DNA from 4 places in the Herbaspirillum camelliae genome. Region 3 is predicted to be linked to each of the others. Evidence: predicted binding sites of a transcription regulator. Region 3 holds the regulator's gene; each other region holds the start of a gene.
What was found. The regulator FliA, encoded in region 3, starts transcription of late flagellar genes. The targets are predictions, from matches to a motif close to CTAAAGTTTNNNNNNNNNNNGCCGNTA.

Region 1 (7,420 bases), 3.5 Mb from region 3:
ATCGTCTCCAGCCCGCGCCTGGTCACGGCCGACCAGCAGGCCGCCCTGATCGAGCAGGGCGAGGAAATTCCCTACCAGCAATCGATAGGCAGCGGCGCAACCGCCACCGCCTTCAAGAAGGCCAACCTGAAACTGGAAGTCACACCCCAGATCACCCCCGACGGCAACGTGATCCTGGACGTCGATGTCAACAAGGACAGCCGTGGCAGCGCCACGCCGGGCGGGCTGGCCATCAATACCAAGCACATCAAGACCAAGGTGCAGGTGGAAGACGGCGGCACGGTGGTCATCGGCGGCATCTATACCCAGACCGACAACGAGCATGAGACCCGGGTGCCGCTGCTGGGCGAGATTCCCCTCTTGGGAGCGCTCTTCCGCAGCCGCAACAAGGTGCGCGACAAGACCGAACTGCTGATCTTCCTCACCCCGCGCATCGTCGCCCCGCCGCGCCCATATTGAGCCCGCGCGGGGGGGCGGCCGGGATTTTTTCCCCGGCAGCCGGGCAAGGACGGTAAAATCGCTGTTCCAGGCCAGTGCCGGCGGGCGGCAAGTCCGCCGGCCAGCGGCCCGGACCTCGCCCGCCGGGCTCGGGTGACTGCGCCGGCAGATGCGCAGCACCATGGACATTTGCCAGTGGCGCACAGCGCACAATTCTGAGATATGACTGGAAGCATCTTCCTTGTCGGCCTGATGGGAGCCGGCAAGACCACCATAGGCCGGGCCCTGGCCAAGAAGCTGAACAAGCGTTTCATCGACTCGGACCACGAGATCGAAGCACGCACCGGGGCGACCATTCCGGTGATCTTCGAGATCGAGGGCGAGGACAACTTCCGCCGCCGCGAGGCCGAGGTGATCCGCGAACTGACCGCCCTGCCCGATATCGTGCTGGCCACTGGCGGTGGCGCGATCCTGCGTGCCGAGAATCGCGACAATCTCAAGAAGGGCGGCACGGTCGTCTACCTGCGCGCCAGCATCAACCAGATCCTGCAGCGCACCGGTCGCGACAAGAACCGCCCGCTGCTGCAGACTGCCGATCCGCGCCGCAAGCTCGAAGAACTCTCCCGCCAGCGCGACCCGCTGTACCGCGATGTGGCGGACTTCGTCATCGAGACCAACCGGCCCAACGTGCAATTCCTGGTGCAGACCATCATCAGCCATCTGGAGCTGTCGCCTCCGGACAGCAGCTGGCAGAGCGCGCCGGCCGCCGACGAAACCATCGTCATCGAACGCAGCAGCGCACTGGTGACCAGCGCCGCCGATGGCGCGGTGGTGGTATCGACCAGCCATTCCTCCCAGACTTTCCATGGCGCGGCCAGCGCCGAACCGACTCTTGCCCGCATGAACCAGAACACCGCTTCCGCTCCCGCGCCCATCACCCTCAACGTCGATCTGGGCGAGCGCAGCTATCCCATCCACATCGGCCGCGGCCTGCTGGACGACGCCGGCCTGCTGCCGCAATACGTCAAGGGCAAGCGCGTGGCCATCGTCACCAATGACAAGGTCGGTCCGCTCTATCTGGACAAGGTCGCCCAGCCGCTGCGCGCCGCCGGCAAGCTGGTGACCGAGATCGTGCTGCCCGATGGCGAAGAAGAAAAGAACTGGGCCAGCCTGATGAAGATCTTCGATCGCCTGCTGGCCGACAAGTGTGATCGCAAGACCACGCTCATCGCCCTGGGCGGCGGCGTCATCGGCGACCTGACCGGCTTTGCGGCGGCCTCCTACATGCGCGGCGTGCCCTTTGTGCAAGTCCCCACGACCCTGCTGTCGCAGGTGGATTCGTCGGTGGGCGGCAAGACCGGCATCAATCATCCGCTGGGCAAGAACATGATCGGCGCGTTCTACCAGCCGCAGGCCGTCATCGCCGATACCGCCACCCTGCACACCCTACCGCCGCGCGAGCTGTCGGCCGGTATCGCCGAAGTGATCAAGCACGGCGCCATCATCGATGCACCCTTCTTCGACTGGATCGAAACCAATATCGCCCAGTTGGTCTCCAAGGATGACGCCGCCCTGGCCTACGCCATCCAGCGCTCCTGCGAGATCAAGGCCGAGGTGGTGCGCCAGGACGAGCGCGAAGGCGGCCTGCGCGCCATCCTCAACTTCGGCCACACCTTCGGCCACGCCATCGAGAACGGCCTGGGCTATGGCCAATGGCTGCACGGCGAAGCCGTCGGCTGTGGCATGGTGATGGCGGCCGACCTGTCGCATCGCCTGGGCTACATCGACGCCGGCGCGCGGGATCGCGTGCGTGCGCTGACGGCTGCGGCCGGCCTGCCCACCGTGGCGCCGGACCTGGGCGTGGCGCGCTGGCTGGAACTGATGGAAGTAGACAAGAAGAACGAAGGTGGCCAGATCAAGTTCATCCTGATCCGGCCGCTGGGCAGCCCCCTGATCACCAACGTGCCGCAGGACTTGCTATTGCAAACCCTGGCGGCCTGCACCGGAGAATGACATGCACACTGAAGCGCCCGACCATCTCGCTCCCTATGCCGCCCACTCGGCAAGTTCGCGGGGCCGGCGCTTCAGTGAAACCCCACCCGGATCGCGCAGCGAATTCCAGCGCGACCGCGACCGCATCGTCCATTCCACCGCCTTCCGCCGGCTCGAATACAAGACCCAGGTCTTCGTCAATCACGAAGGCGACCTGTTCCGCACCCGCCTCACCCACAGCATCGAAGTCGCGCAGATCGCCCGTTCCTGCGCGCGCAACCTGCAATTGAACGAAGACCTGGTCGAAGCCATCTCGCTGGCCCATGACCTCGGCCACACGCCCTTCGGCCACGCCGGCCAGGATGAGCTGAACCACTGCATGAAGCATCACGGCGGCTTCGAACACAACCTGCAGAGCCTGCGCGTGGTCGATGAGCTGGAACAGCACTACGGCGCGTTCGATGGCCTGAACCTGAGCTTCGAGACACGCGAAGGCATCCTCAAGCACTGCTCGCTGCACAACGCCCGCCAGTTGGGCGAGATCGGCCTGCGCTTCCTGGAGAAGAAGCAGCCCTCGCTGGAAGCCCAGTTGGCCAACCTGGCCGACGAGATCGCCTACAACAACCACGACATCGACGATGGCCTGCGCTCGGGACTGCTGACCATGGAACTGATGAGCGAGGTGGATTTCTTTGCGCGCCATCTGCGCGAGGTGGAGCAAGCCTATCCCGGCATCACCGGTCGTCGCGTCATCCATGAGACGGTCCGACGCATGATCAATGCACTCATCGTCGACCTGATCCAGACTTCGCGCAGCCGCATTGCCGAAATCGCCCCGCGCGATATCGAGGATGTACGCAATGCACCGCAGCTCATCGCCTTCTCCGATCCGATGGCGGCAGAGGCGGCCGTCCTGAAGAAATTCCTGCGCGAAAAGCTCTACCGTCACTATCAGGTCAACCGCATGACGGCCAAGGCGCGCCGCATCATCGCCGAGATGTTCGAGGCCTTCGTCGGCCAGCCCAACCTGCTGCCGCCGGACTACCAGGTCCACGGCATCGCCGACGACGCCCTGCGCCAGGACAAGCAGGCGCGCAAGGTGGCCGACTACATCGCCGGCATGACCGACCGCTACGCCATCCGCGAGCACCGTCGCTTGTTCGTGATGGAATGAGCCGCCGCGTGCGCCAGCTCTGCCGGCCGCACTGAACGCAGCGTTCCGATACGCTGCGTTTTCCGCAAGCCGCTTTCGTTGCAGGCATGCAATGAAATAAAAGGAAATGAGCTCATCCTTCGCCGGACAGACATTTCGTTACATTTTTTCTGCAAATTATTTTCTCGTGACCAGACGCGAGACGGCCCGCACCGGATCGCCGCAAAGCCTTTCCGGAAAAGGCTTTGCAGCAGATTGCGCGGATGCAATGCCAAGACGGCAAGACACTCCCCGGCGAAACTGGCAGATGTAAATTTCTGTCAATATCAAGTCGGCTTCGCAGCCGCCGTAATGCAGGAATGGCGCGAACGTCATGCGACGCTGCCGCGCCAGCGGACCCTTCTTCCCCCTTTTGCTGCCAGGGTCCTCTTTCTTTCCAGGAGATCGTCATGGCTATCGGCAACACCAACGGCGTGGACACCAAGTCCCTGCTGCCCAGCACCAGCAACAACCTCCCCAGCGTCAGCGCAGGCTCTACCGGCGAGTCCGGCAAGCAGACCGGCAATGCAGGCAGCCCGGCCGTGAGCGACAAGATCGCCGAGGCCAGGAAGGCCAACCTGCTCACCGAAGCCGGCGCCAAAGCGCAGTTCAACCTGTCCATCGTGCAGGCCTCGCTGGAGGTCTCGCTGCAGACACAGAATGATCCGCTCTCGCTGGTCTACAAGACCGCCATCGAGAACATCAACGATGTGCTGCGCCCGCAACTGGGCGACAATGCCATCCAGAATACTGCCTCGCAGGACAATACCCCTGAGGCGACGGCGGGCCGCATCGTCTCCTTCATCACCAACATGTTCGACCTGTTCAAGAAAAGCAATCCGGACAAGGACGACAGCAGCAACATCGACGACTACATGAAGCTCATCTTCAAGGGCGTCGATCAAGGCTTCAAGGAAGCGCGCGGCATCCTGGAGAGCTTGAGCGTGCTGCAAGGCGATATCGCCGGCAACATCGACAAGACCTATGACCTGGTGCAGAAGTCCCTGAACGACTTCATCAACAAGGTCAAGGGCGCCAAGCCGGATACGGAAGAAGGCCAGGGCCAGAACGATGGCCAGGGTGGCACCGTGGTGGCCAGCGAGACGACGGTAAGTGTTTCGATATCGGTCAGCCAGACGCGAATCAGTACAAGAGCTTGACCGCCGGCAGTGCACGTTGAGAAACAGATCCTTGACGGTCGCCAACAGGCGACCGTTTCTTTTATCTATCTATCTTTCCGGTGCGCTAAAGTCATTGCACCGTCTCATGAACATCGCTGTTCTCCGCATGCACGCTGACCGCCTTAAACAACAGCCAGTGATAAACCAGTGAAAGTATCTGCGCCAAGAAAAGGAGTAACCATTTTCCCGGACCACTGGAAACATAAAACTCGGGCTCGAAGACAAAGAAGAAATACACCGCGCTCGCCAGTGCCTGGACGACGCAAAGAATCTTCATTACAACCTCGCCGATACGGCTAGGTTCCAGATAATGAATCCAGGGTACGACCCCCGTCACCATCAGCACCAGAAAATTAATACCGATCCATGGCTCATATGGCTTTCGAATCAAACCCATGATTGAACTGAGCGTCGAGAAAGCAATGAGCACGACCAAAGCCTTCAGCCGGCGGGGATGATCAAGTTGATACACGGGCTTTGATTCCAAGTCACACTCCTTGATATAAATTGAAGCAGGCGATTAACGTGGCCATTGCCATCGCTGGCCTCGGGGATGATGGTGTGCATCTGTGCTGGTGTCTCGCGCAGTCTGACCACGGCAGCTCATCTCTTCGATGACGCTTGCTATATCACTCGTGTGACACGCAAGGCTTGGAAAAGCAGCACATGGAAGAGCAACACACCCAGGGTCATGGCAATTATTTGAATCAGCAGTTGGATATGCGCCGAGTTCGAGACGAAGAGGTACCCCATCGCACCTTGAGCAAGGGAGAACAACCCCAAGAGCACAGTGAACACCTGAAGAACAATGGCGCCTCTGCGGGTCGGAAATCGGTAATGAAGGATAAGTGTGATATTAGGAATACTTGCAATGATCAGCGTTAGCCACCTATCGTCCGAGTCGTAGCTATTCGACCAATAGGCCACAGACACGAACTGCAACGCTATTGACACGCCGAGACATCCCAAGAGCAGGGCCGGGTAGTTGAGTTTGTATTCCGTCTGAAAGCGCATCGCAATTTCCTTTCCATGACCTTGAATCGCCGGCCCGCAAAAGGAGTGGAGCGAGACCTCAACTCTTCACCAAGCACAGACACGAGGGCAGCCATAGTAATTAAAAGCAATGCAAGCGCTCATAAACGCGATGGTTTAAGTTCCACAAATAAAAATAATTGGAGACGCAACACTTCCGCGATCTCAATTACGAACCGCGTAAAAAAATGGCTGCCCCTGCAAGGGGCAGCCATTTTCACTTTTCAGCTCTTTCAGCATCCGCCCCAACAAAAGCGAATGCGGCGGATAACACGATCAAGCGATCATATCAGCCACGCAGCTTGGCAAACGCCGCCGCCATCGCATTGTTGGCCGGAGCCTGCTCGCGGCCGCGCTGGTTCTGGTGCTGCGACAGGCGACGCGAATCAGTGCGGTCGCCACGCTGTTCGTTGCGCGCGCCCGGCGCCGGGGCGGTGTCGTTCAGGCGCATGGTCAGGGCGATACGCTTGCGCTTCTCGTCCACTTCCAGCACCTTGACCTTGACCACCTGACCGGCCTTGACCACCGTGTGCGGATCCTTCACGTAGGTGTTGGACAGCGCCGAGATGTGCACCAGGCCATCCTGGTGGACACCGATATCGACGAAGGCGCCAAAGGCCGCCACGTTGGTGACCACGCCTTCGAGGATCATGTCGGGGCGCAGGTCCTTGATCTCTTCCACGCCTTCCTTGAAGGTGGCGGTGGTGAATTCAGGACGTGGGTCGCGGCCCGGCTTGTCCAGTTCCTTGAGGATGTCGGTGACGGTGGGCACGCCGAACTTCTCATCGGCATACTTGGCCGGCGACAGGCCCTTCAACAGCGAGGTCTGGCCCAGCACGCTCTTGACGTCCTTCTTGATGTCGGCCAGGATCTTTTCCACCAGCGGATAGGATTCGGGGTGGACCGCCGATGCATCCAGCGGGTTCTCGCCATTCATCACGCGCAGGAAGCCAGCAGCCTGCTCGAAGGTCTTCTCGCCCAGGCGCGGCACCTCGCGCAGCGCAGCGCGCGAATTGAACATGCCCTTCATGTCGCGGTAAGACACGATACTCTGCGCCACGCTCGCGTTCAGACCCGACACGCGCGCCAGCAGCGGCGCGGAAGCGGTGTTGACATCCACGCCCACGGCGTTGACGCAGTCTTCGACGACGGCGTCGAGCGAACGCGCCAGTTGCGACTGGCTCACATCGTGCTGGTACTGGCCCACGCCAATGGACTTGGGATCGATCTTGACCAACTCGGCCAGCGGATCCTGCAGGCGGCGCGCAATCGAGACTGCGCCACGCAGCGACACGTCCAGGTCCGGCAATTCCTTGGAAGCGAATTCGGAGGCCGAATACACCGACGCACCTGCCTCGGAGACCACGATCTTGGTGAGCTTCAATTCCGGACGCAGCTTGATCAGGTCTTGCGCCAGCTTGTCGGTTTCACGCGAGGCGGTGCCGTTGCCGATCGAGATCAGCGAGACATTGTGCTTCTCGGCCAGTTGCGACAGGGTGTGCAACGAACCGTTCCAGTCATTGCGCGGCTGGTGCGGATAGATGGTGTCGGTGGCCACGACCTTGCCGGTCGCATCGACGATGGC
Region 2 (7,420 bases), 1.2 Mb from region 3:
GTGTGGTGGCCGCCATCACGCCATGGAATTTCCCGGCTGCGATGATCGCCCGCAAGATCGCTCCTGCCCTGGCCGCAGGCTGCACGGTGGTGTGCAAGCCGGCCGAGGATACGCCGCTGACGTCACTGGCGCTGATCCGCCTGGCGCAGGAAGCGGGCGTGCCCGCTGGCGTCATCAACATCGTCACCGCCTCGCGCGAGCGCACGCCCGAGGTGGTGGACGTATGGCTGGCCGATGGGCGGGTGCGCAAGATCAGCTTCACCGGATCGACCGCCGTGGGCAAGCACCTGGCGCGCCATTCGGCCGACACCCTCAAGAAGCTCTCACTGGAACTGGGCGGCAATGCGCCCTTCATCGTGTTTGACGATGCGGACGTGGACGCCGCCATCGATGGCGTGATGGCGGCCAAGTTCCGCAACGGCGGCCAGACCTGCGTGAGTCCCAACCGCATCTACGTACAGGAGAAGGTGTACGACGCCTTCGTGGACAAGCTGGGCGCGCGCGTGGCCGCCTTGAAGGTCGGCCCGGCCACCGATCCGGCCTCGCAGATCGGCCCCATGATCAATGCCCGCGCCATCGCCAAGATCGACCAGCACGTGCGCGACGCCATCGCACGCGGCGCGCGCGTGATCACTGGCGGCAAACGGCTGCAGGGTCCCGGTTTGGGCAGCGACAACTACTATGCGCCGACCGTGCTGGCCGACGTGACCGGCGCGATGCAATGCAGCTGCGAAGAGACCTTCGGCCCGGTCGCCCCGATCACCCGCTTCGCCACCGAAGAGGAAGTGATTGCCGCGGCCAATGCCACGCCCTTCGGCCTGGCGGCCTACTTCTACTCCACCGATGTGCGGCGCATCCATCGCGTCACTGATGCGCTGGAAAGCGGCATCGTGGGCGTGAACGAAGGCGCACTGGCGGCCGAAGCCGCGCCCTTTGGCGGCGTGAAGGAATCCGGCTATGGCCGCGAGGGCTCGGTACATGGCCTGGACGATTACCTGCATACCAAATACGTTTGCCAGGGCCAGCTCTAAGTGGTCCTGGCTGTCGCCGTCCCTTTCATTGAAACGAACAGGAGCTCCCATGCCCGCGCCGTCCACCCATGATCCCCAGACTGTCCGCGCGCCCTTGCCCGACCTGCTGTTGCGCCCCATGGAAGCGGATGACCTGGCTCACTGCCACCGGCTCTCGCTGCGCTTCAAGTGGCCGCACCGGCTGGAAGACTGGACTTTCCTGCTGCAGCGGGGACAAGGCTACCTGCTGGAGAACACGGACGCGGAGGCGCCGCTGCGCGTGGTCGGCAGCGTGGTCTGCACCCCCTATGGCGCACACCACGCGGTCATCGGCATGCTGCTGGTGCAGGCCGAATTGCAGCGACGCGGCCTGGGGCGGCGACTGATGCAGCAGGCCGCCAGCGCGGTCCAGGGGCACAGCCTGATCGTCAACGCCACGGCGGCCGGCATGCCGCTCTACAAGCAGCTGGGTTTCGTGCAGCAGGATGTGCTGCACCAGTTCCAGGGCAGCTCGGCGCAGCCGGTGCTGGTGTCGCTGCCGCCGGGCGAGCGCGTGCGGCCGATGGGCAAGAATGATGTGCCGCGGCTGCTGGCGCTGGATGCGCAAGCCACCGGCATGGATCGCGGCAAGCTCTTGCTGGCGCTGCTGGAGATGTCCGAAGGCGTGGCGCTGGACCGTGATGGCGAGATGCTGGGCTTTGCGCTGGTGCGCCGCTTCGGCCATGGCCGCGTGATCGGGCCGGTGGTCGCACCCGACGCCGAGCGCGCCAAGGGTCTGATCGCGCATTGGATCAATACCTATTCGGATTCCTTCATCCGCCTCGATGTCTTCGAATCGACCGGCCTGCCGTCCTGGCTGGACAAGCTGGGCCTGACCTGCGTGGACCATGTCACGCGCATGTGCAAGGGCGAGCCGCCGGTGCGCGACCCTGGCATGCAGCTGTTCTCCATCGTCAACCAGGCGCTGGGCTGAAGTGCGCGCACGCGACCGCAGAAAATGCCAAAGCCGCCCGCAAAACCCATGAAGATGCTTTTTCAGCCCTGCATCTCGCGCATCGCCTGCGAGGCCGGGGACCTAGCATAGAAGCCATGCCGGTTGTGCCGTTAGCCTGCACGGCCTTGTTCAACGCATCTTCAGCGAGCCCCTCTCTATGCAAACTTCCGCCCTGGCCGCGCTCGACCGCCGCCACCTGATCCATCCCGTCACCAGCCTGCGCGAACATGAAGAGCTGGGTCCCATCATCCTCAAGTCCGGCCAGGGCGCCTACCTGACCGATCACCAGGACAAGCAGTTGCTGGACGCCTTCTCGGGCCTGTGGTGCGTCAACACCGGCTATGGCCAGGAGAGCGTGATCCGCGCCGCCACCGAGCAGATGCAGCGCCTACCCTACGCCACCGGTTATTTCCACTTCGCCTCGGAACCGGCCATCCTGCTGGCTAAGAAGCTGGTGGACATCAGCCCGGCCTCGTTGCAGCACGTCTATTTCACCCTCGGCGGTTCGGATGCGGTGGATGCGGCCATCCGCTACATCACGCACTATCACCATTCCATCGGCAAGCCGGGCAAGCAGCATTTCATCTCGCTGCAGCGCGGCTATCACGGTTCGTCCTCGGTGGGTGCGGGCCTGACCGCACTGCCCAACTTCCATTACCACTTCAACCTGCCGCTGCCGACCCAGCATTACCTGCCTTCGCCTTATCCCTACCGCAGCGCGCTGCAGGGCGATGAAGCGATCATCGCGGCCTCGGTGCAATCGCTACGCGACAAGGTCGCCGAACTGGGTGCGGACAATGTGGCGGCCTTCTTCTGCGAACCGATCCAGGGATCCGGTGGCGTGGTGGTGCCACCCAAGGGCTGGCTGAAGGCCATGCAGCTGGCCTGCAACGAACTGGACATCCTCTTCGTGGTGGACGAGGTCATCACCGGCTTTGGCCGCACCGGCCCGATGTTTGCCTGCCTGGACGAAGATGTGCAGCCCGACCTGATGACCATGGCCAAGGGCTTGACCGCCGGCTATGCGCCGATGGGGGCGGTGATGATGTCAGACCGCGTCTACAACGGCATTGCCGATGGCGCGCCGATGAGCACCGTGGTCGGTCATGGCCAGACCTACTCGGCCCACCCGGTCAGCGCGGCGGTGGCGCTGGAGGTCCTGCGGCTCTATGAAGAAGGCGGTCTGCTCGACAATGGCCGTCGGCTGGAACCGGTCTTTGCCGGCGGCCTGCGCGCCCTGCTGACGCATCCGCTGGTGGGCGACGCCCGCAGCCGTGGCCTCCTGGGTGCGCTGGAGCTGGTGGCCGACAAGCAGACGAAAGCGCGCTTCGCGCCGGAACTGAAGCTGCATGATCGCATCTTCCAGGCGGCCTATCGTCATGGGCTGGTGTTCCGCGCCTTCGGCGACAACATCCTCGGTTTTGCGCCGGCGCTGTGCTACACGCAAGAGGACTTTGCGCTGATGTTTGCGCGCCTGAAGGCCATCCTCGATGAAGTGCTGGCCCAACCCGAGGTGCGCCAGGCCGTGCGCTGAATCGGCCAATGCGAGTATCGCCTCCATCCCGATGGGGAAATCGCGGCTGGAGGGGTTAAAATGCCCTGCAACCTCCTGCCGGCCTTGCCTGCGTGCCATACGCGGGCAAGGCCAGCAGGCTGAGTCGAATAACCCGAGGCAACATGATGACTAACGGCGCGTTGAAACTGGACCGGATCGATCTGAGGATTTTGTGTCACCTGCAGCAGAATAGCCGCATCACCAATGTGATCCTGGCCGACGCGGTGGGCCTCTCGCCCAGTCCCTGCCTGATCCGCGTCAAGCGCCTGGAGAAGGCCGGCTACATCAGCGGCTATGGCGCCTACATCCGCCTGGAGAAACTGGCCGATGTACAGATCGTGTTCACCGAAGTGACGCTGTCGGACCATCGACGCGAAGACTTCGCCAAGTTCGAGTCCACCATCCGCAACGTCGATGAGATCATCGAATGCCATCTGGTCAGCGGCGGCTATGACTACCTGCTCAAGTTCATGACCCGTAGCGTGGTGCATTACCAGAGCGTGATCGAATCGCTGCTGGAGCAGAACCTGCGCATCGAGAAATACTTCAGCTACATCGTCATCAAGTCGCCCTTCGTCAAGCATCACTACCCGCTGGAAAAGTTCATCCAGAGCTGAGGCTGGCAACGGCCGCCGGATGCCCGGCGCGCCGCCTCTGGCGCGCATTGCCTTGCTGCGCTTCCTTCCCGTCCCGCCCATCCACCGTCCGGCGTTCTCAAGATCGGCCACACTGTCTCGCTGCACGGGATTATCCGTGCCAGGCAGCCGCTGGCGTTGAACGCACAAATTCCCGCATCTCCATCAAATCTCCACAAAAAGACCAGACAAACGTCAGTATTAGTCAGCAAAATCACCCTTTACTTTTGTAAAGACCTGCCGATAACGGCGGTATGCTGAGGCAAGCTCAGCGCTTCATATCATAAAAACATCATCAGGGGCTCCACCATGGCTACTTCTACAGGCACCATTTCGACGTCGGCAGGTCCGCTGGACGTTGCGACGCTGGTCAACCAGTTGATCTCGGTCGAGAGCAAGTCACGGCTCACGCCGCTGAAGAACAAGGAGAGCAGCTTCAATACGCTGATCTCGGCCTATGGCAGCCTCAAGAATGCCTTCACCAGCTACCAGAGCGCGCTCAAGACCCTGACGGCGGCCAGCTTCAGCGCCCAGAAGACCACGCTCAACAACGCCGGCACCGGCAGCAACCTGACCACCGATCCCTTCACGGCCGATACCAACACCGATGAATCGACCAAGGTGCTGGCCCAGAAGCTGCAATCGGCGGGTTTCACGGCCGGCCAGACCTTCAACGCAGGCGACTCGGTGGCCATCAAGGTCGGCACCAACCAGCCCACCTTCATCACCCTGCAAGCCAACGCCACCCTGGCCGGGGTGCGTGACGCCATCAACGCCTCCAAGGCCGGCGTGACGGCCTCCATCACCACCGACGGCAGCGGCGACCACCTGGTGCTGGAATCGAACACCGGCGGCACCGCCAACACCATCAAGATCACGGCCAACAACAGCCTCTCCAGCCTGGCCTATGACCCTTCTTCCAATGTCTCCAGCACGGTCACGCAGATCCAGGCTCCGCGCGACGCCAGCAAGGCGGCGGCGGGCAAGTACAACATCGCGGTGAACCAGCTGGCGCAGGCGGTCAAGGTCAGCTCGGCCGGCATCGCCCCGGGCAGCACCTTCGACAGCGGCGTACTGGCCATCAAGACCGGCAATGGCTCTACAGCCATCATCCAGCCCAAGACCAACTCCCTGGCCGGCGTGCGCGACGCCATCAATGCCAGCGATGCCGGGGTGAACGCCTCCATCGTCAACGATGGCACCAATGACCACCTGGTGCTCACTGCCAAGGACGGCGGCTCGGCCAACACCCTGCGCGTGACCGGCACGGGCAACTTCGCGGCCTTCAATTTCGACCCCAGCGGCACGATCACCACGACGGGCGTGGCGACCAACCAGACCTACTCCAGCGGCAGCCTGGCGCTGCAGGTGGGCAGCAAATCCTTCACCATCAACCCCACCGACCTCGACGGCAGCGGCGCCATCGGCCTCAACGATGTGATGAAGGCCATCAATGACGCCAACACCGGCGTGACCGCCTCGATCACCAATGACGGCTCCAAGGACCATCTGGTGCTCACCCCCACCGGCACGGACGCGGTCAAGCTGACCGGCGCGGGCGACTACAGCGACCTGGCCGGCAGCACCATGGGCCAACTGGCCAAGGCGCAAGACGCCAAGCTGACCGTGGACGGCGTGACCGTAACCAGCACCAGCAACAAGGTCACCAACGTGATCTCCGGCGTGACCCTGAACCTGAGCAAGGTCACCACCAGCGCGGACAATTTCTCGCTGTCGATCAACAATGACACCAGCGGCCTCTCTACTGCCGCCAACACCTTCGTCACGGCCTACAACACGCTGGCCAAGGCCGTGGCCAACCTGACCAAGCAAACCCCGTCCACCACCAAGGGCCAGGCCAGCACGGGTTCGCCGCTGGCCTCGGAATCGTCGGTGCTGGCCTTGATGGGCCAGGTGCGCAACACCATGCTGGGCGCACTGGGCGATAGCGGCTCGACCAACCTGTCGCAGATCGGTATCAGCTTCCAGAAGGATGGCACCCTGGCGCTGGACGCCACCAAGCTCACCAATGCCGCCACCAAGGACTTCGACGGCATCACCCAGCTCTTCACCTCCGCCACCAATGGCGTGGTGCCCAAGCTGCAGAAGCTCATGGACGGCATCCTGGGCGAGTCGGGCGTGCTGGCGTCCAAGACCAAGGGGCTGCAGGACAGCCTGAAGATCGTGACCGACCAGCAGACCGCGGCCAATTCACGTCTGCAGGATCTCAAGGACACCTACACCAACCAGTTCAACCGCCTCAACGTCACGCTGGCCACCATGCAGTCGCGCCAAAGCTACCTGACGCAACAATTGGCCAAGCTGTCCAAGTCTTCCTGAGCGCGCTGGCCGCCTTTGCGGGCCGCCGATGAAAAACCCCGCCGGTGCGGGGTGGTCATTGCAAGGGCTGACGTACGCAAGATCGTCACCGCCCTGCTCGTCAGCAGGGCCACTCTCTGGCTATACTGGATGGACAGCGGCAGCCTATCGCTGCACGCCGATCCGGTATCGATAACTAGGACCAGGGAGCACACGTGGAGCAGCCCAAGTATCTCGATGATTTCCTGCCCGGCCAGGTGTTCCGTTCACCGGGCAGCCTCACCGTGCACAGCGCCGACATCAAGGCCTTTGCCGCGCAGTTCGACCCTCAACCCTTCCATCTCGACGAAGCCGCCGCGCAGCAGACCTTCTTCAAGGGCCTGGCCGCCAGCGGCTGGCATACGGCGGCGCTGACCATGCGCCTGCTGGTGGACACGCTCAACATCGAAGGCGGACTGATCGGCGCGGGCTTCGATGAATTCCGCTGGCCGCGCCCGACCCGCCCCGGCGATACGCTGCGCCTCGACGCCGAGGTGCTGGGCATCAAGACCTCGCAATCCAAGCCGCTGCAAGGCTTCCTCCATCACCGCGTGACCACCTACAACCAGCACGAGGAGCCGGTCCTGATCATGACCGGCAATCTGCTGGTGCCGCGCCGCAGCCAGGGCTGAGCGCCCTGGCGCTGTTCAGGCCGCGTCCGGCTGTTGCGCCGGATGGGCCTGCTGGAACGCCGGCAAGGCATGGCAGGCCTGCTCGATGGCGCATAGCGTCGGATACGGCGCCATGTCCACCTCGAAACGGCGGGCGTTGAAGATCTGCGGCACCAGGCAGCAATCGGCCATGGTCGGCGCATCACCGACGCAGAAATGCCCGCGCGTGGTATCGGCGGCCAGTTGCCGCTCCAGCG
Region 3 (7,420 bases):
GGCGCCAGCACGCTGTGGCCGATCATGTTGGCCGAGGACAGCGCCTGGGACGAATTGAGGTTGCCCATCAGCGTGGCCAGGGTGCTATTGAGCTGGCTGATGCCCGAGACGGTGGAGAGCTGCGCCATCTGCGAGGTCAGCTGCGAGTTGTCCATGGGATTGTTCGGATCCTGGTTCTTCATCTGCGCCATCAGCAGCGTCAGGAAACGGTTCTGGATCGCATCCGGGCTGTTGTCGGTCAGGCCCGAAGAATTGGAAGTGGACGAGCTGCTGCTCGTGCCATTCATCGCGGTGAGCAGGTCATTGGAGACGGTAGCCATTGATCAGGTCCTATTGTCCGATAGTAAGAGTCTTGACCAGCATGGCCTTGGCCGTGTTCATGGTTTCCACGTTGGTCTGGTAAGAGCGCGAGGCCGAGATCATGTTGACCATTTCCTCGACCGGGTTGACGTTGGGCATGGCCACGTAGCCATTGCCGTCAGCCATGGGATGCTTGGGGTCGTAGACCAGCTTGGGAGGAGCCTGGTCTTCCACCACGGCGGCCACCTTGACGCCGCTGTCCTTGACGCCGCCCACCGGGATGGCCTGGAACACCACCTGCTTGGCCTTGTAGGGCGTACCGTCAGGGCTGGTGGCGCTGTCGGCGTTGGCGATGTTGCTGGCGGTGGCGTTGAGACGCTGCGACTGCGCGCTCATGGCCGACCCAGCGACGTTGAAGATATTGGAAAGAGACATGGTTTATCAGCCCGGTTGGATGGCGTTGAGCATGGCCTTGATCTGGCCGTTCACAGCAGTGACGCCGGCTTCGTAGCGAAGGCCGTTGTCGACGAATTCATTGCGTTCCACATCCAGATCGACGGTGTTGCCGTCCACGCTGCCCTGGGCCACGCCACGGTACTGCAGCGGCGAGCCGCCGATGCTGCCGGGTCCGGTCTCGGGCGCCGTTCCCGCCACATGGGACGCAGCAGTACGCGCCAGCTCCAGCGGCGGCATGGCGGTGGCCTTGTTGTCGAGGGCGTTCTTGAGCGCATCGGCGAAATTGACGTCGCGCGCCTTGTAGTTGGGGGTATCCGCATTGGCAATGTTGGACGCCAGCACCTGCTGGCGCTGGGCGCGCAGGTTCATCGCCATCTCATTGAAGCGGAAGAAATCGTCTAGCTTAGAGACCATCAGGCCCTCCAGATAACCCGGCGCCGCCCGCGCTGTTCGCGCACTACGCCGATGATGGAATTACGTAGGCTTGATCATACGTTTCCACCCGCGACTCTAAGGGGCGATAAAGAGAGAAAAGCCTCCCCTGTTTGCCCTTTTGAGCTCGCGCGCGCGAAGTAACATTGCTGCCAAGATTCGCCAATGTCCCCTTGGGACAAGTTGCTCAAGATGAAACACCTTCTCCGCGCATTGCGTCACGCCTGCGCCGCCTTGGCCTTGCTGGCTGGCGGAATGCTGGCCTTGTCTCCCGCCTCGGCGCAAAACGATCCCAATGCCCCGCAACGCCAGGACTTGCAGATCGTGCAACAAACGGCCGAGCAATTCCTCAAGGCCCAGACCGCCGGACTGCCGGGCAGCATCACCATTCAGACCGACCCGATCGATCAGCGCATGGTGTTGCCGGCCTGCCTGGATCCCCAGGCCTTCATGCCAAATGGCGCGCGCCTGTGGGGCCGCACCTCGGTGGGCGTGAAATGCATCGCTCCCTCTCCGTGGACCCTCTACGTGCGCGCCAACGTCCAGGTGATCTCGGACTACCTGATCGCCGCCGTGCCGCTGGCCCAGGGTCAGACCATCAGCGCCGGCGACATCAGCCGGGTGCGGGGCGACATGTCGGCCCTGCCGGCTGGCGTGATCACCGAAGAATCGCAGGTCATTGGCCGTGTGGCCGGCATGTCGTTGCGCGCTGGCACGCCCTTGCGCATGGACGCCATCCGCAACCAGCGGGTGGTCCAGCAGGGCCAGTCGGTGCGCGTGGTCTCCAATGGCCCCGGCTTCCAGATTTCCACCGAGGCGCGCGCACTGTCCAATGCCAACGAGGGCCAGATGACGCAGGCGCGCACCGCTGCGGGCCAGGTGGTCAGCGGTATTGCCAAGGCTGGCGGGATTCTGGAAATCAACTATTGAAAATCAGCTATAAAATTAATACAGGGCAATTCCTCCTCGGGTCTCGTCACATGAGAGAATGTGAAGAAATATCCTTCACACCCCTCAATTAGATGCGCTGGCTGTTAAAGTTTGCGCGGAAATGGTCGATAATCAATGCGACAGGCGGGTGCAAAGCGCCCCCACCCTACAAGGAATACTGCCGTGAACGTTAACGACGCCCTCAAATCCGCCGCGCTCAACACTGAGCAGACCCAGGCCCAGCCTCGCAACAACGCCCAGGCGGGCGCGACTGCCGGCAACAGCGCCGCCAGCTCTGCCGCCTCCGACAGCGTGCGCCTGTCGGCGACCTACCAGTCGCTGGAAACCAAGGTCAGCAGCAGCAGCGGCAGCTTCGATGCCAAGAAAGTCGCCGAAATCAAGGCCGCCATCGCCAATGGCACCTTCCAGATCGACGCCGACAAAGTGGCCAACGGCCTCATCGACACCGTCAAGACCCTGATCAACGCCCGTCGCGCCTGATCCCCAGTACAGGATTGATCTGCATGAACCCGGCTAGCCAACTGCAACAGGAACAAGCGGCCTTGTCGCGCCTGGTCGAAAAACTGCGCCAGGAACAGGCTCTGCTGGCCGACGCCACGCCAGAAGGACTGACCGAGGTCATCTCCGAAAAAGCCACCATCGTCGCCGACATGGCCACCCTGGCCGGCAACCGCCATACCCTGCTAGGCCAGCTGGGCTACAGCGAAGACGAAGCCGGCATGCAGAAGTGGATGAATGAGCGCGGCAGCGAGGCCGACCGCGAGCACTGGGCGGCCCTGTTCGAACTGGCGCAGGACGCCAAGGAACTGAACCGCGTCAACGGCCTGCTGATCGGCAAGAAGATCTCGCTCAACCAGAGCGCCCTGACCATACTGCAAGGCAAGACCGGCGCCGGCAATTTCTATGGCCCCGATGGCCAGAACAGCATCAGCGCATCGGGCCGCAGGCTGGGTGTGGTGTAACGCCGCCACCCCTTTCCGCTTCAGCAGAAAACCAAAAGCCCGGCATTGCCGGGCTTTTTGCATGATGGGCGGGATCCGTATCAGGCCACGCCGCTCCAGGAATGCTCGCGCAGATAGGAGCGCATGCGTGAAATGGCCTGGCTGTGCAGCTGGCAGACGCGCGACTCGGACACCCCCATCACGGCGCCGATTTCCTTGAGATTCATCTCCTGCTCGTAATACAGCGCCATCAGGATCTGCTCGCGCTCGGGCAGAGCCTTGATCGAATCCACCACCGCTTCGCGGAAGCCGCCATTGATCAGGTTCTGCAGAGGATCGTCCGAGTCCGAGGTCTGGTGACGGTCCAGGAAGTGCTCGTGGCCGCCGTCGTCGTCATGGAAATCTTCGTAGTAGATCAACTGATGGCCGCCGCATTCGCTCAGCAGGGACTGATAGTCCTCCAGACTGATCTGCATGTGCTGCGCCAGCTCGGCTTCCTTCGGCTGCCGCCCCAACTGCTGCAGCAACGTCTGCATGGCTTCTTCGACCTTGCGGGCGTTCTGGCGGATGCTGCGCGGCAGCCAGTCGCTGCTGCGCAGCTCATCGAGCATGGCACCGCGAATACGTTGCACGGCATAGGTCTCGAACTGGGCGCCATGGGTTTCCTCGTAGCGGTTGACGGCATCGAGCAGGCCCATCATGCCGGCCTGGATGAGGTCGTCCACCTCCACGCTGGGAGGCAACTTTGCCTTGAGCTGATGCGCCAGCTTCTTCACCAGCGGCGCATGCTGCTCCAGCAAATCGTTCTTGCCTTTTTTTCCCTTGACGTTATACATGCACGTCACACTCCCAGACTCGCACCGTCGGTCGCCATCCCGTAAGTGCTGCGCGCCGATTCGGCTGCGGTGAATTTCTTGGACAGGCGCTGGAAAGCCAGCGCCGCCGTCGCGAACGGAAACACATCCATCACCGCGCGCCCCTGCCCGGTGGCGCGACGGATATGGTCGTCGGCCGGGATGGCGCCCAGGTAATCGAGCTGCGCCGCCAGGTAGCGGCTGGCCGCCTGCGCCATGTTGGCGTAGACGGTGCGCGCCTCGGCTTCGGTCGCATCATTGACGATGAGACTGAACGGACGACGACCAATGCGGTCGCTCAGGCTCTTGAGCAGCACATAGGCAGCCTTGATCGAGGACGCCGTGGTCGAGACCTGGATCACGATCTCCCCCATCTCCATGGTCGGCACCGGCAGCGACTGGTCCGCCGACAGCACGCCATTGACCAGGGTGATCTCGGCCTGCTCGATGAGGCTGTCGAAGATCTCCGCCAGTTGCCCGGCCTGCGGATCGCTGGCAGAAGGAACGCTGCGCCGCGCAATGCGCGCCATCGAAAAACCTTCCGGCAACATGCGGGTCGCTTCGCGCGGTGCACGCTCCATGCGCGCCACCTCCTGCAGCGTGGCCACGTCGTGGCGCAAACCGATGCGGGTGAGCAGCCCGGTGGTGGCCACATCGCCATCGATGACCAGCACGCTATGCTTGGCCTGCGCCAGCGAAGCTGCGAGATTGATGAGCATGGCGCTCTTGTCTTCCTCCCCTAGCACGGAGAAGAAGGTAAACAGCCTGGGGACCGGACGCTCCAGCATCCGGCGCAATCCAGCGGCCTGGTCGCCATCGTAACTAGCCAAAGCTCACCTCGCGCAGACCTTTGTCATTCATGGACATGGCGGTGGGACCGATCACGCCGGGTAACTCACCCTCCTGGAATTCGAAAGGCGCAGTCTCGCGCTTCTGCTTGAAGGCGCGGTCGGCCAGGTAGAGCTTGTTGGCCACATGCAGGTCTTCAGGCACGCGCTGGCCGTTGGCCACGTAGTGCAGGTTGAGCTTGTGACGGATCACCACGTCCAGCACATTGCCGATGGTGGCCGCTTCGTCGAGCTTGGTGATGATGCAGCCGGCCAGGCCGGAGCTGGAATAGGCATGCACCACCTCGTTCAAGGTGCCGCCAGTGGCGGTGGCGTTCAGGCACAGCAGGCGCTTGATGTCCACGCCGGCGCCGGTGAGCATGGCGTCCTGCTCGGCCACCATCTGGTCGCGCTGGCCCACACCGGCGGTGTCGATCAATACGGTGTGCTTGCCCTTCAACTCTTCCAGCGCAATGCGCAGGTCGGTCTCGTCCTTGACCGAGTGCACCATCACGCCCAGGATCTTGCCGTAGATGCGCAACTGTTCGTAGCCGCCGATACGGTAGCCGTCGGTGGTGATCAGGGCCAGCTTGCCGGAGCCGTGGCGCATCACGCAGCGCGCCGCCAGCTTGGCGGTGGTGGTGGTCTTGCCCACGCCGGTGGGGCCGACCATGGCGAAGACGCCGCCGTTTTCCAGCAATTCGTTTTCGTTGGCCAGGGTGTTGAGGTTGCGGGCCAGCACCGACTTGACCCAGAACATGATGTCTTGGGACTTGGAATTGGCCGGCAGGTTTTCCGTGATCAGACGCGACAGGCTGGCCGAGAAGCCGGCCGCCAGCATTTCCTTCAGGACGATGCCCTTGAGCGGTTCACGCTTCTGCGTGCCGCCCCAGGAAATCTCGGCCAGTTGGGTTTCCAGCACGCCGCGCATGGAGCGGATCTCGCTCATGACCTCGGAGAGAATCTCGTCGTAGTCCTTGCCATCGAATTCAGGCAGGGCCGAACGCGGACGGTCCTGCTCCTGCTCGTGCCCCTGCTGGGCGGCGGCCGAAGTGGCAGGACGACGCTGAGCGCTGTCGCGGGTGCGGTTGCGCCAGACGCGGGCATCGGCCGCCGGCGCGGCCTCGGCGCGACCCTGGCCGCGTTCGCTGCCGGGCTGGTCCAGCAAGGGAGCGCTGTCCCGCGCCGGGCGGGCTTGCGCCGGCGGCGAAGACAACAGGGCCGGACGGCGTGGCTGCTGCGCCGGCGGCAAGCCCGACTGCTGCTGCAGCGAGGCGGGCTGGGGACGACCTGACGGGGCGCGCGCACCGGTGGGCGCGACCAGGGTCGTCATATCCTCATTGGCCATGGCCAGGATTTCCACCCCGTCAGGAATATTGCGGTTGGAGAGAATGACGGCATCCGGCCCAAGCGCCTCGCGGACCTGGCGCCAGGCCTCGCGAGAAGAATTGGCGATAAATTTCTTGACGTTCATGCTTGCCCTCCAACTAGGCTGGTAACTTTAATCGTTTTCGACTCGGGTACTTCAGCGTGCGACAGCACGCGCAATTGTGGCATGGCCCGGCGCAGGAAGCGCGCCAGCAGCGTACGCAAGGGCGCGCCCACCAACAGCACCGGCGAATACCCCATCTGTTCCTGGCGCTGCGCCGCTATCTCGGTATGCTGCACCAGCGAATCGGCCAGGCCCGGCTCGATGCCGCCGGACTCGCCGCTGGCCTGCAGGGCCTGCATGAGCAGACGCTCCAGCTTGGAATCGAGCGCCATGACCGGCAACTCGGTTTCGCCCGGGAACATCTGCTGCACGATCGCCCGGCCCAGCGCGATACGCACGATCGCGGTGAGGTCGGTCGGATCCTGGATGCGCGCGGCGTGCTCGGCCAGGGTCTCGATGATGGTGCGCATATCGCGGATATGCACGCCTTCGGCAAGCAGGTTCTGCAACACCTTCTGCAGGCTGCCCAGCGGCAGCATCTTGGGCACCAGGTCCTCGACCAGCTTGGGCGCATCCTTGGCGAGGTGGTCCAGCAGGCTCTGCACCTCCTGGCGTCCCAGCAGCTCTGCAGCATGGGTGGTGATCAGGTGGTTCAGGTGCGTGGCCACCACGGTGCCGGCATCGACCACGGTGTAACCCATGGTAGAGGCTTGCTCGCGCAGACCATTGTCGATCCACACCGCCGGCAGCCCGAAGGCCGGGTCGGTGGTCATCATGCCCGGCAAGGGACCGGTCACCATGCCGGGATTGATGGCCAGATACTGACCAGCATGGGCCTCGCCGTTGCCGACTTCCACTCCCTTGAGGGTAATGCGATAGGCCGAGGGTTTCAATTCCAGATTGTCGCGGATATGGATCGGCGGCGACAGGAAGCCCACTTCCTGGGCGAATTTCTTGCGGATGCCCTTGATGCGCTTGAGCAACTCGCCGCCCTGCCCCTTGTCCACCAGCGGGATGAGACGATAACCCACTTCCAGGCCGAGGGTATCGACCGGCATGACGTCGTTCCAGGTGGCCTCTTCGCTTTCCTGCGGGGCCGCCGCCGCGCCGCCGCCGGCGGCCGCCTGCGCCTGGCTGGCAGCGGCCTCGGTCTTGGCCTTTTCGACGCGCTTGCTGATGGCGTAGGCGCCACCGCCCATGGCTGCGGCCAGCAGGATGAAGGCGATG
Region 4 (7,420 bases), 1.1 Mb from region 3:
TAGGACAAATTCCTACGAACCGCGCTGGTTCGGCGCTGACGAAAAATACCGACCAAGTCTAATTTCCCGCCTGTCCTGCCCCCCTCAGAATTGGCTTGCAGTCAAGTAAATGTAACCGACTGTAAGCAACGCAAGATTCTTACCGAGGTGGGGTGCAAATGAATACCAACGACATGATGGCGGAAATCCGCGATGCCAACCTGAGCTATCTCATGCTGGCGCAGCAGATGATCCGATCCGACAAGCCGACAGCGATCTTCCGCCTCGGCATCAGCGCGGAGATCGCCGACCTGATCGAAGGCCTGTCCAATGTGCAGATCATGAAACTGGCCGCGACCAACATGATGTTGACGCGTTTCCGTTTCGACGATGGCGCCATCCTCGGCATGCTGACCAATTACAACAAGGATAAGAGCCTGGCCCAGTCGCATGCGGCCATCCTGATGGCCTGTCAGCCCAGCGAACAAATTTCGTAAAACAACAAGACGAGCAGGGCCCGGTGTGTGCAGGGGATGTACACGCGCCGGAGGGAGAGGACGTTCAGCAGTAGTTCGATGTTTGTGTCTTGAATAAAAGCCTGAAGCTGGCTGCGTGTGTATGGCAGCTGGTTGGGGTCAGGCAGTTTTGTTACGAAATCACCGGGGGGTAGCAGCATGGCTAAGAAAAGCGTTGTCACAGAGGCGCAGGAAATTCAGTTGGCCATAGAATTGATCAACCTGGGGGCGCGCCTCCAGTTGCTTGAGTCCGAGACGTCGCTGTCGCGTGAGCGTCTCTTGAAGTTGTACAAGGAATTGAAGGGGGTTTCGCCGCCCAAGGGCATGCTGCCGTTCTCGACGGACTGGTTCATCACCTGGCAGCCCAATATCCATTCTTCGCTGTTCATCAATATTCACCGTTACCTGGTGGAGCATGCGCGCATCAGTGGCATCGAAGCCGTGATGAAGGCCTACAAGCTCTATCTGGAACAGGTCGGCCAGAACGACGCTGGCGAACCGGTGCTCTCGCTGACCCGTGCATGGACGCTGGTGCGCTTCTTCGAAAGCAAGATGCTCATGACCACGCCCTGCTGCAAGTGCAATGGCCACTTCGTCGTGCATCGTCTGGATCTGCATCAGGATTACCTGTGCGGTCTGTGCCACATGCCCTCGCGCGCTGGCAAGACCAAGAAGGCCAAGGACGCCGTGGTGCTGGGCTTGGCGGAAGCGGCAAGGCCGCTGGCTGCACCCGTGGCTGTGCCGCTGGCCGCGGTCGCCTGAGGGAGCTGCGCATTGCAACGGCCCCGGCAGGTCGCCTCCGCAATAGGGGCCGTTTGAACTGATGTCCGAACACCAGAACCACGTCGGCGCGCGCCGCCGTCCGCTGCGGCAGGCGCCGGCCATTCAGGCACTGTTGCTGTTTGTGCTGGGCCTGATCGGGGCCAACCTGATCGATGTGCTGTGCCAGCGCATGGGCCTGTCGGCTTTTTCCCCTATCGAGATTTCCCTGCTGCACGGCGTACTGGCCGCATTGGCCGCGCGCCTGCGTCGCATGGCGGTCTGGTGGTGGGTGATCCTGCTGGTGTTTCCGCTGGCGGCGCTGGGGGTGGCGCGTCTGCATTTGCCTTCGTGGTTGTTCCTCGCGGTATTCCTGTTCATGCTGCTGCTGTTCTGGTCTACCTTCCGCAGCCAGGTGCCGTTCTACCCCTCGGGGCAGGCGGCGTGGGATGCGGTAGCGGGCTTGTTGCCGGCAGACCGGGCGATCCGCTTCCTGGATATCGGCAGCGGCCTGGGCGGCGCGGTGCTGGACCTGGCGCGCCGGCGTCCCGACAGCGAATTCATCGGCATCGAGATCGCCCCCTTGCCCTGGCTGGTCAGCCGCTTGCGCGCCACGCTGGGGCGGCATCGCTGCAGTTTCGTGCGGGGTGATTACCTGTTACTCGATTTTGCTGACTACGACGTGATTTTTGCCTACCTCTCGCCCGCCGCGATGGTGGCGCTGTGGCGCAAGGCGCATGCCGAGATGCGGCCCGGCTCCCTGTTGCTAAGCTATGAATTCCATATTCCGGGCGCGACGCCGGATGTGGTGATCCAGCCAGAAGGGGGCGGGCCGGTGTTGCATGGCTGGCGGATGTAGCGGATGTTCCGATGGCCGGGGGAGGGGCAGCGAGACGTAACGTCTCAAGTTTGCCCATCTTCGACCGTAAATCAAAAAGGAAGAGCGTTTTTCGGATATGTATTCCCTCATTTGCTTGATTGGAATACCTGTAATCTGATGAACGTGAAAATACACTCAACGCCACAGGGACGGGAGTAGGCACTTGTTAGTCATCATTGGATATATCGTGGTCATGGCGTCCGTCTTCGGCGGTTTTGCCATGGCGGGTGGGCACCTGGGGGCGCTGTTCCAGCCAATCGAACTGCTCATGATCGGCGGCGCCGCGGGGGGCGCCTTTCTGGTCGGTAACAACGGCAAGGCGATCAAGGCCACGCTGAAGGCCCTGCCGACTGTGTTCAAGGGCTCCACCTACACCAAGGCGCTCTACATGGAGCTCATGGCGCTGCTCTTCGAGATCCTCACCAAGTCCCGCAAGGAAGGCTTGATGTCGATCGAAGGCGATATCGAAGAACCTGAGAGCAGCCCCATCTTCAGCAAGTACCCTGGCGTGCTGGCTGACCATCACCTGATCGAATTCATGACCGACTACCTGCGTCTGATGGTGTCGGGCAACATGGATGCCTTCCAGATCGAAAACCTGATGGACAACGAAATCGAGACCCACCACCACGAGGGTGAGATCCCGGTCCATTGCATCGCCAAGCTGGGCGACGGCATGCCGGCCTTCGGTATCGTGGCGGCGGTCATGGGCGTGGTCCACACCATGGAGTCGGTGGGTATCCCGCCCTCCGAGCTGGGCATGCTGATCGCGCACGCGCTGGTGGGTACCTTCCTCGGTATTCTGCTGGCCTACGGCTTCGTCGGTCCGCTCTCCAGCCTCCTGGAACAGAAGCTGCACGAATCGACCAAGATCTACCAGTGCGTCAAGGTGACCCTGCTGGCCAGCCTCAATGGCTATGCGCCGGCGCTGTCGATCGAATTCGGCCGCAAGGTCCTGTTCTCGACCGAACGTCCGACCTTCCTGGAGCTGGAAGAACACGTCAAGCAAGCCAGGGGCAAGTAATGCATCCACTGGCGGCAGACCGATACACATCTACAGCATTGAAGCAGGAGTAAGGCATGGCCGACGAAGGGCTACGTCCCATAATCGTTAAGCGCATCAAGAAGGGCGGCGGTGGTCACCATGGCGGCGCCTGGAAGATTGCGTACGCCGACTTCGTCACGGCGATGATGGCGTTCTTCCTGCTGATGTGGCTGCTGGGCTCCACCGCCAAGGGTGACTTGAACGGCATCGCCGAATACTTCAAGACGCCGCTGAAGGTGGCTATGGCCGGCGGTTCCGGCAGTGGCGACGCCAATACCGTGCTGCCTGGCGGCGGCAAGGACCTGACCCGCACGGACGGCCAGCTGCGCAAGGGCGAGACCGATGTCACCGCGCGCAAGCAGAGCCTCAAGCAGGCCCAGCAAGAGCTGGAAAAGATGGAGCGCACCCGGCTGGAAGAACTGAAGTCGCGACTGGAAAAGGCGATCGATTCCAATCCCACGCTCAAGCAGTTCAAGAACCAGCTGTTGATCGATATCACCTCCGAGGGCCTGCGCATCCAGATCGTGGACGAAAAGAACCGTCCCATGTTTGCCCTGGCCAGCGCGCAGTTGCAGCCCTACACCAAGGAAATCCTGCACGAGATCGGCCGTACCCTCAACGATGTGCCCAACAAGATCAGCCTGTCCGGCCACACTGATGCAACCCCTTATTCCAAGGGCGAGAAGGGCTACAGCAACTGGGAGCTGTCGGCTGACCGCGCCAATGCCTCGCGGCGCGAGCTGATCATCGGCGGCATGGATGAATCCAAGGTATTGCGGGTGGTGGGCCTGTCGTCGGCGGTGCTGCTGGACAAGGAAGATCCGTTCAACCCGATCAACCGCCGCATCAGCATCATCGTCATGAACAAGAAGGCCGAGGAAATGGTGGAGAAGGACAGCGGATCGCTCAACGTCCCCACCGACGCCACCGATGGCGATGTGCAGCAGGGCCTCAGTGTCCCTGCACGGAATTGATCTACGTGTTTTCCATTTGAACAAGGGAAGAGAGCCGGATATGCCGACCAAGACCATGCTGCAGGAGCTCAAGCGCTTGTTGCTCGATACTGCCAGTGGCGGCAGCCGTCAGCTGACGGAAGTCGAGTCGGACCTGGTGCAGACCAACATCCTGCTGGGCGAAGCCATCGGCAAGCTCGGCACCAGCTTCATGGAGCTGCATCGTGCGGTCCAGATGCAGCAGACCATCCTCGAAGGCCTGATGAATGGCAGCGGCGAGATCAACAGCGAGAGCATCGAGCAGTTGAAGGATACCCAGGGGCAGGTCAGTCATTACGTCAATGCGGCCGTCACCGGCCTGCAGTTCCAGGACATGACCAGCCAGTTGCTGGAGCGTATCGTGCGCCGCGTGATCGGACTGCGCGAAGCGCTGGGTGTGTTGAGCGCCAACAGCTTCGAGATCGTCCCGGAGCAGGGGCAGAGCAACGATGAATTGCAGGAGCTGCTGGCCAGCACGGTGCAGGCGATGGAAGAGCGCCTGACGGTGCTGGACAGCGGATTGTGGAAGGCTGTGCGCCAGACGCGCATGGAAAGTGGCGACATCGAGTTGTTCTGAGTGGGACAAGCTTGAACTAGGTCATTTCGGTCCATGCTCATCAGTAGGACCGAAGCCAAGGGTGCGGCATAATGCGAGAGCGCATGAGCCTTATTGAAGAAACAGGGAGTAACGATGTCCAAAACGATTCTCGCAGTAGATGATTCCGGGTCACTGCGTCAGATGGTGGTATTCAGTCTGAAGGCCGCGGGTTACAACGTCACCGAGGCTGTTGACGGGGTGGATGCGCTGGAAAAGGCCAAGTCGCAGACCTTCGACCTGGTTCTGACCGACCAGAACATGCCGCGCATGGATGGCCTGACGCTGATCCGCTCCTTGCGCGAGCTGACCAGCTATGCACGCGTGCCCATCCTCATGCTGACCACCGAATTCAGCGACGAGATGAAGGCCAAGGGCAAGGCCGCCGGCGCGAATGGCTGGCTGGTCAAGCCCTTCGATCCGCAGCGCCTGACCGAAGTGGTCAGGAAGGTGATTGGCTGATCTGCCAGGACAAGAATAACGATATGAACTGATCCAGGATGGAGCCCAGGCATGAGCATTGATATGAGCCAGTTTTTCCAGGTCTTTTTCGACGAGGCCGAGGAAGGCCTCGCCGAAATGGAAAAGCTGTTGTTGGCCGTCAATGTGGCCTCGCCGGATCCGGAGGACCTCAATGCGGTCTTCCGTGCTGCCCATTCGATCAAGGGCGGCTCCTCGACCTTCGGTCTGACGGACATCGCCGAGGTCACGCACGTGCTGGAATCGCTGCTGGACCGCATCCGCCAGGGCCAGATGGCTCTGACCTCCGAACATGTGGATGCTTTCCTGGCGGCCAAGGATGTACTGAAGTCCATGCTGGACGGCCACAAGCATGGGGCCGATGTTGATCAGGGCGCGGTGGCCGATGTGCGCCGCCTGCTCGAAGCGCTGTCGCAGGGCAAGAGCTCCGCGCCGGCCAAGGCCGCCGCAGCGGCGGCCAGCGCGCCGATGGCATCTGGCGGCGTGCGCCGCTACCGGATCGAGATGCCCGTCATCGCCGACAAGGATGCCGAAGCCCTGGCCGATGAGCTGGCCATGCTGGGCAAGATCGAGAAGACCAAGTCGCCCGAAGGGCAGTGGGTCTTCATCCTCGATACGGCCGAGCCGCTCGATGACGTGGTCGCCATCTGCGCCTTCATCGTCAATGTGGCCGACCTCAAGATTTCGCAGGCGGTCGAGTCTGCGCCGTCCACCGAGCAGGAGCGCGGATACGGCTTCTTCGACAATTTCGTGACCCAGGAAGAGCGCGAACGCAGCCAGGGTTACGGCTTCTTCGATAACCATACCGCCATCGAAGACAAGGAACGCGAGCAGGGATACGGCTTCTTCGCGCCTTTCGTGCCGCTGGACATCCGCGCCAGAAAGCCAGACGCCGAGACCCTGAGCCAGCCGCATCCTGAGGATGCGCCGCTGGCCGTGACCGAACACGCCGCTGCCGAGAAGAAGGCGGCCAAGGCCGCCGCGGCGGCCGCCGCCGGCCACGAGTCCTCGTCCATCCGGGTCAGCGTGGAAAAGGTCGACCAGCTCATCAACCTGGTGGGCGAACTGGTGATCACCCAGGCCATGATCGAGCAGCGCGTGGGCAAGCTGGACCCGATGACCCACGAACACCTGCTCAACAGCGTCAGCCAGTTGAGCCGCAATACGCGGGATCTGCAGGAATCGGTGATGTCGATCCGCATGATGCCGATGGATTACGTCTTCTCGCGCTTCCCGCGCATGGTGCGCGATCTGGCGCACAAGCTGGGCAAGCAGGTCGAATTCGTCACCCACGGCGCCGCCACCGAGCTGGACAAGGGCTTGATCGAGCGCATCGTCGATCCGCTCACCCACCTGGTGCGCAACAGCATCGACCACGGCATCGAGTTGCCGGACGCCCGCCGCGCCAGCGGCAAGAGCGAGGCCGGTACGCTGTCGTTGTCGGCCGAGCATCAGGGCGGCAACATCATCATCGAAGTCAGCGACGACGGCGGCGGCCTGAACCGCGACAAGATCCTGGCCAAGGCCAAGCAGCAGGGCATGCCGGTGACCGACAACCTTTCCGACGCCGACGTCTGGCAACTCATCTTCGAGCCGGGATTTTCCACCGCCGAGCAGGTCACCGACGTTTCCGGCCGCGGCGTGGGCATGGATGTGGTCAAGCGCAACATCCTGGCCATGGGTGGGGCGGTCGATATCCGCTCCAGCAAGGGCTTTGGCACCACCATTTCGATCTCGCTGCCGCTGACGCTGGCCATCCTGGATGGCATGTCGATCCGCATCGGCGAAGAAGTCTACATATTGCCGCTGGGATATGTGGTTGAATCTTTGCAGCCATTGGCGCAAGATATCAAGGAAATCTCCGGCCAGGGGCAGGTGCTGCGCGTACGCGGAGAATACCTGCCGCTGATTCCGCTTTATCACATTTTCAACATCGAACCTTCATTCACCGATCCCTCGCAAGGATTGGTGGTCATTTTGGAGTCAGATGGGAAGAAGGCGGCACTTTTCGTGGATGACCTGATCGGACAACAGCAGATCGTTGTCAAGAATCTGGAATCCAACTACCGGAAGGTCGCTGGCATTTCCGGTGCTACTATTCTGGGCGACGGCGGCGTTGCCCTGATTGTCGATGTGGCAGCCTTGCTGCGATCCAGCCGCCAACTGAATGACGAA

Region 1: the regulator FliA is predicted to act here: its motif matches at 3,909-3,935, upstream of BGK68_RS01385 (DUF5610 domain-containing protein).
Region 2: the regulator FliA is predicted to act here: its motif matches at 4,414-4,440, upstream of fliD (flagellar filament capping protein FliD).
Region 4: the regulator FliA is predicted to act here: its motif matches at 2,156-2,182, upstream of motA (flagellar motor stator protein MotA).

The regions. Positions count from the first base shown of each region.
Region 1 is NZ_KV880769.1:293,273-300,692, forward strand. It holds gene pilQ (type IV pilus secretin PilQ) at 1-459, shown strand, start outside; gene aroKB (bifunctional shikimate kinase/3-dehydroquinate synthase AroKB) at 661-2,451, shown strand; gene BGK68_RS01380 (deoxyguanosinetriphosphate triphosphohydrolase) at 2,453-3,604, shown strand; gene BGK68_RS01385 (DUF5610 domain-containing protein) at 4,033-4,782, shown strand; gene BGK68_RS01390 (hypothetical protein) at 4,874-5,290, opposite strand; gene BGK68_RS01395 (hypothetical protein) at 5,428-5,817, opposite strand; gene BGK68_RS01400 (Tex family protein) at 6,125-7,420, opposite strand, start outside.
Region 2 is NZ_KV880769.1:2,643,732-2,651,151, reverse strand. It holds gene BGK68_RS11740 (NAD-dependent succinate-semialdehyde dehydrogenase) at 1-1,031, shown strand, start outside; gene BGK68_RS11735 (GNAT family N-acetyltransferase) at 1,081-1,983, shown strand; gene BGK68_RS11730 (aspartate aminotransferase family protein) at 2,162-3,538, shown strand; gene BGK68_RS11725 (Lrp/AsnC family transcriptional regulator) at 3,682-4,176, shown strand; gene fliD (flagellar filament capping protein FliD) at 4,504-6,534, shown strand; gene BGK68_RS11715 (MaoC family dehydratase) at 6,729-7,184, shown strand; gene maiA (maleylacetoacetate isomerase) at 7,200-7,420, opposite strand, start outside.
Region 3 is NZ_KV880769.1:3,840,254-3,847,673, reverse strand. It holds gene BGK68_RS17300 (flagellar hook assembly protein FlgD) at 1-320, opposite strand, end outside; gene flgC (flagellar basal body rod protein FlgC) at 331-735, opposite strand; gene flgB (flagellar basal body rod protein FlgB) at 742-1,170, opposite strand; gene flgA (flagellar basal body P-ring formation chaperone FlgA) at 1,381-2,118, shown strand; gene flgM (flagellar biosynthesis anti-sigma factor FlgM) at 2,302-2,619, shown strand; gene BGK68_RS17275 (flagella synthesis protein FlgN) at 2,643-3,101, shown strand; gene BGK68_RS17270 (RNA polymerase sigma factor FliA) at 3,182-3,916, opposite strand; gene BGK68_RS17265 (MinD/ParA family ATP-binding protein) at 3,922-4,722, opposite strand; gene flhF (flagellar biosynthesis protein FlhF) at 4,757-6,235, opposite strand; gene flhA (flagellar biosynthesis protein FlhA) at 6,232-7,420, opposite strand, start outside.
Region 4 is NZ_KV880769.1:4,956,873-4,964,292, reverse strand. It holds gene flhD (flagellar transcriptional regulator FlhD) at 159-476, shown strand; gene flhC (flagellar transcriptional regulator FlhC) at 654-1,256, shown strand; gene BGK68_RS22145 (class I SAM-dependent methyltransferase) at 1,318-2,112, shown strand; gene motA (flagellar motor stator protein MotA) at 2,297-3,157, shown strand; gene motB (flagellar motor protein MotB) at 3,214-4,152, shown strand; gene BGK68_RS22130 (hypothetical protein) at 4,193-4,747, shown strand; gene BGK68_RS22125 (response regulator) at 4,862-5,227, shown strand; gene cheA (chemotaxis protein CheA) at 5,279-7,420, shown strand, end outside.